Regions from separate parts of the Shewanella sp. Actino-trap-3 genome, predicted to be linked through region 4. Evidence: predicted binding sites of a transcription regulator. Region 4 holds the regulator's gene; each other region holds the start of a gene.
What was found. The regulator ArgR, encoded in region 4, controls arginine synthesis, uptake and breakdown. The targets are predictions, from matches to a motif close to ANTGAATANNTATTCANT.
Positions count from the first base shown of each region.

Region 1: the regulator ArgR is predicted to act here: its motif matches at 1,408-1,425, upstream of CXF80_RS08375 (OadG family transporter subunit).
Region 2: the regulator ArgR is predicted to act here: its motif matches at 1,114-1,131, upstream of gltB (glutamate synthase large subunit).
Region 3: the regulator ArgR is predicted to act here: its motif matches at 1,095-1,112, upstream of argA (amino-acid N-acetyltransferase).

Region 1 is NZ_PJCE01000001.1:1,968,526-1,970,736, forward strand. Features, by position in the region: gene oadA (sodium-extruding oxaloacetate decarboxylase subunit alpha) at 1-1,000, opposite strand, end outside; gene CXF80_RS08375 (OadG family transporter subunit) at 1,014-1,262, opposite strand; tRNA gene CXF80_RS08380 (tRNA-Arg) at 1,861-1,937, opposite strand; tRNA gene CXF80_RS08385 (tRNA-Ser) at 2,012-2,103, opposite strand; tRNA gene CXF80_RS08390 (tRNA-Arg) at 2,112-2,188, opposite strand.
Region 2 is NZ_PJCE01000001.1:4,424,221-4,426,431, reverse strand. Features, by position in the region: gene CXF80_RS19380 (TIGR01212 family radical SAM protein) at 1-661, opposite strand, end outside; gene gltB (glutamate synthase large subunit) at 1,184-2,211, shown strand, end outside.
Region 3 is NZ_PJCE01000001.1:3,047,193-3,049,403, reverse strand. Features, by position in the region: gene radC (RadC family protein) at 1-186, shown strand, start outside; gene rpmB (50S ribosomal protein L28) at 308-544, shown strand; gene rpmG (50S ribosomal protein L33) at 551-724, shown strand; gene argA (amino-acid N-acetyltransferase) at 1,203-2,211, shown strand, end outside.
Region 4 is NZ_PJCE01000001.1:4,081,745-4,083,955, reverse strand. Features, by position in the region: gene CXF80_RS17770 (META domain-containing protein) at 111-584, shown strand; gene argR (transcriptional regulator ArgR) at 780-1,250, shown strand; gene CXF80_RS17760 (Dyp-type peroxidase) at 1,314-2,211, opposite strand, start outside.

The DNA.
Region 1 (2,211 bases), 2.1 Mb from region 4:
AACCTAAGTCCTCGCGCACCCGTGGGATTTCGTCCAGCACCGCATCCATTTTGTCTGCTGCGCCCTGCTCTTTAAGCTGACTTTCCATGTTGGTTAACATGCCGCCAGGCACTTGAGCACGTAAAATTCGTGAATCTATCCCTTTTAACGTACCTTCAAAACGCACATATTTTTTACGCACCTCACGAAAGTAAGCGGCGATCTCTTCGAGCAGCACCATATCGTAACCGGTTGCTCTGTCAGTATCCTCAACCATGGCCACTAATGTTTCTGTCGCGCTGTGACCATAGGTTTGGCTCATCGATGAAATAGCGGTATCCAATACGTCTACGCCCGCTTCAATCGCTTTCTGATAGGTCGCAGTACTGAGGCCAGTCGTCGCATGACAATGCATAGATATCATTAAGTCGGTTTGCGACTTTAAACGACTGATAAGCTCATAGGCTTGCATAGGCTTAAGTAAACCGGCCATATCCTTAATGCATAATGAATCGGCGCCCATATCCTCAAGACGCTTGGCCATATCAACCCATGTATCAATGGTATGAACAGGACTTGTGGTAAAAGAAATAGTCCCTTGGGCATGACCACCGACATTTTTAACTGCTTTAACTGCCGTTTCTAAATTACGTACATCATTCATGGCATCAAAAATACGAAAAACATCTACGCCATTAGCATGCGCCCGTTCGACAAAACGAGTGACGACATCATCGGCATAATGGCGATAACCTAATAGATTTTGGCCTCGAAGCAGCATTTGCTGTGGTGTATTAGGCATGGCTTTTTTCAATTCGCGAATACGATCCCATGGATCTTCGCCTAAATAACGAATGCATGAATCAAATGTAGCGCCGCCCCATGACTCGAGTGACCAAAAACCCACTTTGTCTAATAGCGGCGCGATGGGTAGCATATCGTCGATACGTAAACGGGTTGCCAGTAATGATTGGTGTGCGTCACGCAGAGCGACATCGGTTAATGCTAATGGCTTGATCATAATGACTCCAAATTTATTTTGCGCGGTATTGATGTATCGCTGAGGTAATTGCGGCAATCAGCTTAGGATCTAAGCCGGTATGTCCCGGTGCACAAGGTGTTGCTGGCACTGGTGTAGCTGTCGCTGTCGCTTCTGGTGCAGGAAAAAGCTTGGCAATAATGCCAATAGCGATGATTAAGATGCTCAAAAAAATAAACACTAAGCCCATGCCCATTACCATGATGCCTAGTGCATCGGATAACTGCTCTGATATCGATGTCATGTATTCTCACTTTGTCTGTTAAACATCAAAAAATTGCGTTGACTATTATGTACCGTCCCCAATGCGCGGTCACGGTGCAAAGTCACAAACTTGCACCAAGACAACAGCCGCTTAACGACAACATAAAAAACTTAAACTATTTAGGAAAGCATAAATATTCAAGCTCTACGCTTATTCAATGACGTTATATTTCATGGTAAAAACAGCAAACTGAGGCTGTAAACCCAAATTCTGCCACGAAATATAAACAATTTATAACAAAAATGCTATCTTTTTGTAAATTGGTCTTACCAAATAAGTAACATTCAATAATGTCGACTAAATAAAATTCAATAAATAAGTCAAAAAAATACTAAATCTGCAATAGAATTAGCAATAACACCTTTAAATTGATAAAACCATAATTCAATCATAAGTATACTTATACTTTGTTGATTTAACACCTTGATAAAATAAATGATTAGTTATGATATGGATAACAAGTGAATAAAGATGTAAATATCACCTTTAATTTGATAAAGAGGTTATGGTTAAATGAGAAAAGGCTGTTAAAATTAACAAAAAAAAAGCCCCACATTAATGCAGGGCTTTTTTATTATGGTGCGCGTGGGAGGAGTCGAACCTCCGACCGCCTGGTTCGTAGCCAGGTACTCTATCCAGCTGAGCTACACGCGCAAAATCAGTACAAGATGCCATTCATAAATATTGCTATAGTCAGCACTTTAACAATACTCACTTTACTTAATGAATGGCGGAGAGGGAGGGATTCGAACCCTCGATGGGATTTAAAGCCCATACTCCCTTAGCAGGGGAGCGCCTTCGGCCACTCGGCCACCTCTCCGCAATATATGGTGCGCGTGGGAGGAGTCGAACCTCCGACCGCCTGGTTCGTAGCCAGGTACTCTATCCAGCTGAGCTACACGCGCATAAATTGGGTCTTAGTGAAACA
Region 2 (2,211 bases), 340 kb from region 4:
CTATCCCTAATACGGTTTGTAAGCTATTAAAGTAGTCCACGGAAGTTTCTCCTGGGAGGCCTAGTATCAGATGGGTGCACACTTTAATCCCTCTAGCACGAGCCTTTTTAACTGTTTGACGGTATTGGCATAATTGATGGCCACGATTAATCCGCTTTAAGGTCTGATTATTGGCCGTTTGTAAACCAAGCTCCAGCCACACCTCGATGCCTCGTTGTTGATACTCAACCAATAAATCAAGTACTTCATTAGGCACACAGTCAGGACGAGTGCCAATATGAAGCCCGACAATATCGGTATCTTCAACGGCTTGATCATATTTTTGTTTGAGTACTTTGTACTCATCGTAAGTGCTGGTATAGGCCTGAAAATAAGCAATGTATTTTGCTGTCGACGCTGGGGCTACTTCAGTGGGAACCACACTTTTTTTGGCTGACTGGGCACGTATTTTTCCTTCGGATAATTGCACCGCAATGGGTTGAGCACTGTCTTGTTCGCCGCTAAATGAAGCCACATTACAAAAAGTACAACCGCCTACACCTAAGGTGCCATCTCGATTAGGACAAGTAAATTGGGCATCTATAGTTAATTTTTTTATGCGTTGACCATAACGTTGCTTGCAATGTAAACCAAATGTATTAACGTAGTCATCTAAACCCAAAATTTACTCTCAACATTACTATAAAGTTCGCCAGTTTAGTCAACCGATACACACCTGTCTTGGTGCTAAATCAATAAAATAGTTTATCTATTGGCGCTGGCAGTAAACTTGTGCGCTAACGCTAAAAACAGTTAGCACCATTTAATCAACTTACAAAACACTCGATATGAATATTTAGTCATTTAGAATAATTTTTTACTCAAAGACTGTGTTTGAAATAAAATTCACTCTTTTTGTTTCAAAAACAATTCTTTGTTGTTGTTGCAAAAAAGTAGCTGATCATTTTATCATTTTCTAAAATTCTTTTTATTCATAAGGTTATAGGTGATATATCACAGTTTACGTTAACGTAAGGTTGGTAGGGTATTACGTTTTATGAGTAATTATATTTCAGTTTGTTGCATTTTTTTGGTTTGACCTTTATTCAATCTCAGTTTATTTTGAATGGTTCGGGTGCATATCTATGGATATTCTTTGAATTTACCCCGAGTCGTATCTAGTAGAGGTTTAGGGGGTTTTTGTATGAGCTTGTATCATCCCAGTTTTGAGCGTGACAATTGCGGATTTGGTTTAATTGCACAAATGGATGGTGACGCGAGTCACCGCATTGTGCGTACTGCGATTCATGGTCTCGATCGAATGAAGCATCGTGGTGGTATTGCAGCGGACGGACGCACAGGTGATGGCTGTGGTCTATTAATGCAAATGCCTACAGGTTTTTTTAAAGCTATTGCGGCAGAAAATGATTGGCATTTGAGCCGAAAGTTTGCCGTGGGTATGCTATTTCTCAGCCAAGATAAACAACGCGCTGATGAAGCCAAACTTATCTTAGAAAAAGAACTACAACGAGAAACGTTAAGTGTCGCTGGTTGGCGTAAAGTTCCGATTAATCCTGATGTTTTGGGGGAGATTGGTCGGGAAAGCTTGCCACAGATTTATCAAGTATTGATCAACGCGCCAGTTGGCTGGCGGGAAAAAGATCTTGAACGTCGCTTGTACATGGCGCGTCGCCGACTTGAACAGCAAATCACTGATGATGAAGACTTTTACGTTGCCAGTCTTTCTGGGCAAGTGATTGTCTATAAAGGGTTAATGATGCCAGCCGATCTGCCGTCATTTTACACAGACTTAGCAGACATACGTTTGAAAAGTGCCATTTGTTTATTTCACCAGCGCTTTTCAACCAACACACATCCCAAGTGGCCATTAGCCCAACCGTTTCGATATCTTGCCCATAACGGTGAAATCAATACCATTACCGGTAATCGTCAATGGGCTAGAGCGCGTGCCTATAAGTTTAATTCGCCTTTATTGCCCGATTTACAACAAGCGGCACCCTTTGTTAACGAAACCGGTTCAGACTCCTCTTCTTTAGATAATATGCTCGAAATGCTGTTATCAGGAGGGATGGATTTATACCGAGCTATGCGTTTACTTATTCCACCAGCATGGCAATCAAACCCAGAGATGGACGACGAGTTAAAAGCTTTCTATGATTTTAACTCAATGCACATGGAGCCGTGGGACGGCCCTGCTGGCATTGTAATGAC
Region 3 (2,211 bases), 1.0 Mb from region 4:
AAAGCAGCGGCAGTAATAGTGTGTCACAATCACCCGTCTGGCATCGCAGAGCCAAGTCAGGCTGATCGGCGAATAACTGAGCGAATAAAAAATGCATTGGCAACCATAGATGTTTCTTTGTTAGATCATATGGTTGTAGGTGATCAGGAGATAGTCTCCTTTGCTGAGCGAGGGTGGATAGTATAAACACTGCTTGATCTTATATGGTCAATCGTGTATAAAATGCGCCCTCTTTGTGCCTCGGGCGACGGCCATACGAGGCACATTAATGCTCGAGCGTTAAAAAATTGTTTTGGAGAAGATTGACATGTCAAGAGTATGCCAAGTAACTGGCAAGAAGCCAATGGTTGGTAACAACCGTTCGCACGCAAAAAATTCGACTCGTCGTCGTTTTTTACCTAACCTACAAAACCATCGTTTTTGGTTAGAAGAAGAAAAGCGTTTCGTGCAATTACGTGTATCTACTAAAGGTATTCGTATTATCGACAAAAAAGGTATTGAAGTAGTTGTTGCTGAACTTCGTGCCAGTGGCGAGAAGGTATAATAGAAAATGGCTAAATCTAAAGGTAATCGTGAGAAGATCAAATTAGTATCTAGTGCTAAAACTGGTCACTTCTACACTACTGAAAAGAACAAGCGTAACATGCCTGAAAAAATGGAAATCAAGAAATTTGATCCAGTCATTCGTCAGCACGTTATGTACAAAGAAGCTAAAATCAAGTAATTGATTTTTGATTCTTAAAAAAGCCCCTTAATAGGGGCTTTTTTTATGGCCGTTTAAAAATAGTCTATACTGAATAACACCTTAGACTGGCCACAAAAATGTTTGATAAGCGTTTATTATCCCAAGTTGTGCTAATTTACAGCGTTGATCTAATGTGCTCATCATAAAATCATTCTATTTTGATTGGGTCCTCAACATTGGTAACCTGCTATTTCGTTAATATTTTGATGTAAAAATGTAACCCAATCGATATAAAAAATGCGTAAAGGGCTATTAGCGGCTAAAATGAGTTAACTTTTTGGCTGTCATGATTTTTTCACACTAAAGTGAGACACTATATTTTATTAAAAGTGAAATAAAATGCTTTAAAAGTGAATTAAAATGCAATACCATTCCTTTTAACGTAATAAAAAATCATGTGACGTTCTTTGTCATAACTATTAATGAATATCAAACTTATCCTGAGGTGAATTTGCCTGTGAGAACCACTGAACTGGTTGATGGATTTCGTCATTCTGCTCCTTATGTTAATGCACATAGAGGTAAAACTTTTGTCGTCATGCTCGGTGGCGAGGCTTTAGCACATCCGCAGTTTCGCGGTATTTTAAATGATGTGGCTATGTTGCACTCACTTGGAATAGAGGTGGTATTAGTTTACGGGGCCAGGCCACAGATTGATGAGGGGTTGAAGGCTGCTGGAATTGAACCCGCCTATCACAATGGTATACGCATTACTGATGATGAAACCCTTAAAATTATCAAACAGGTTGCGGGAGCGACTCAATTTGATATCACCGCAAGGTTGTCGATGTGTTTAGGCAACACGCCAATGCAAAATGCCCAAATTAACCTTGTTAGTGGCAATTTTGTGATTGCGCAACCGTTAGGCATCGAAGACGGTGTTGATTTCTGTTTGAGTGGTAAGGTTCGCCGTATTGATGCGTTGGGTCTTCGTCGTCAATTAGACAATAATGGCATAGTCTTGATGGGACCGATTGCGGCTTCAGTTACCGGTGAAAGTTTTAACCTTACGGCAGAAGAAGTCGCGACCCAAGTCGCGATAAAGCTAAAGGCTGATAAGATTATTGGTTTTAGTAATAGTCACGGCATTTTGGATGAAAATGGCGACGTGATTGCTGAACTGATGCCAGACGAAGTTGAAGAAATGCTTAAGACGATGTCTACAGATACGCATGCTTCTGTGGGGACGATGGCTTTCTTAAAAGCCAGCGTTGAAGCGTGTCGCCGAGGCGTGCCACGTTGTCATTTGGTGAGCTATTTAGAAGATGGCGCATTATTACAAGAATTATTTTCACGCGAAGGTATTGGTACTCAAATTGTTACCCAAAGCGCCGAACGTTTACGCCGGGCAACCATTAGCGATATCGGCGGTATTTTAAATCTTATTCGGCCTTTGGAAGAACAAGGTATTTTGGTGCGCCGCTCTCGTGAGCAACTTGAAATGGAAATCGAGCAGTTTATGCTGG
Region 4 (2,211 bases):
AATACGTTAAATAATGTTCATTAATTCGAAAAATTACAATTATTTACGCTCTTAATCACCTTCAAGTAGTAGAATAACGGCAATTTTTTCGTATTTGGAACTCTCTTCGCATGATAAAGCATATTCTTGGCGCCACCGTTATATTTTTAGGCCTGAGTGCTTGTCAAAACCACACTCAAATTGTCTCAAATGAACAATTAATTGGTACTTGGCATGTAGAAGTCGTCCTTGACACTCCTACCATCAATAATAGCCCAGCAAAATTAGTTTTTGCCCAAAATGGTGAGTTAAGCGGCAATAACAGCTGTAATCAATTTTTTGGTCATTACGATCAACAAGGAAATCGACTCCAAATGGCACCATCGGGATCAACTATGAAAGCTTGTGTGGATAGTTTAATGGCCCAAGAAGCGGATTTAATGCACGCTATTGCACAGGTACAACAGATTGATTTCTCAAAAGGCAAACTCAATCTGCTGTCTGAAAAGGGTGATACGCTATTGGTACTAACAAAACAATCATCGCCACGATCGTTATATAAAGAATCTTCAGATAAAGCCTCTTTAAATACAGCACCATATTAATTTATGGTTTATAACCTCAATACTGTGAATTATTCACTTAAGTCGGTAGACTTATTACTCACCCAAGTGTCAGCTTAAAGTTCCACTGCAAAATGAATTTTTATTCAATAAATCTGATTCTTTCTTGACTTAACAAGCCAATATATTCAAAATGTGCTAGTTTTTTGAATAACAACTATAAGATGAATTATCACTATGCCAGCGACAAGAAATCAGGATGAGCTCGTTCGAACTTTTAAGGCGATTCTGAAAGAAGAACGTTTTGGAAGCCAAAGCGAGATTGTTATTGCGCTTCAAGCCGAAGGATTCGGTAATATTAATCAATCTAAGGTCTCTCGCATGCTCAGCAAGTTTGGTGCTGTGCGAACTCGAAATGCTAAGCAAGAGATGGTGTATTGCCTCCCTGCCGAGCTAGGCGTTCCGACTGCGGGTAGTCCAGTTAAGAATTTAGTACTGGATGTTGACCATAACCAAGCCATGATTGTGGTAAGAACCAGCCCAGGTGCAGCGCAATTAATTGCACGTTTGCTCGATTCAATAGGCAAACCAGAAGGCATATTAGGTACCATTGCCGGCGATGATACTATTTTTATTTGCCCAGCAAGCATAAAAACTATTGATGATACTCTCGAAACGGTTAGATCCTTATTCAACTATAGTGAATAAAAAAACTGTTCCAATAAAAAAGCAATGCCATGGCATTGCTTTTTTATTGCCTAGAATCGGCGTTTACACATCATCAAATTGAGTTAAAAAATCCAGTGATGGTACAAAAAATGACGACCCAGTCAACGCTTTAGTAAACGACATTAAATGATCATGATTTCCATGACCATCACCGTGCACCATACTGCGGAGCATTTTTTCGAAATTATCAGGTGTACGGCATACAGAAAGAAACATTAGCCCTTGTTCTCTAATCGAACCATATGGCATGCTTTGGCGTAAAATCTCTAATGCGTTACCCTGTGGGTCCTTTAAATTGACTCGTTTCGTATGGCTGGTTAATGGCTTATCTTCTGACTCGTACTCAATATCATCAACTTTGGTTCGACCAAAAATATCTTCTTGTTTTTTAAGTGGTAAACGATGCCATTTACTTAAGTTATGCATGTATTTTTGTACATGTAGATAACTACCAGATACAAAGTCTTGATCTTCATCACCGACGAGCGCAACTTGTTGACGATGGCGCCCTTTAGGGTTTTCAGTACCATCAACAAAGCCGGTTAAATCACGACTGTCCATAAATCGAAAACCGCGCTCTTCATCGACTAACTCAACCAAATCCTCAAACATTTGATTAATTTCATTAGCAACAAGATGCAAAATATCATAACGATCGCAACGGATATGAACAAACAGATCATATTCCATCGCGGGAGCATCACGATTACCGTCATTCATTGCAGGAAAAGGTTTCAATAATGCTGGACGAGCTTCTGGATAAAAAGTATCCCAAAAATTGGCCCCAATACCCACAAAGCCATTAAAAGCACTGTCTGCATACTGATCCGTGAGTTCGTAAATGTATTGCGCCACATTAGCGATGGACGGACGTAGTTGATCTTCAACACCGTCATTGGCATTAAACATCAAGTACACACTGTGTAAATTCCCTTCTGCG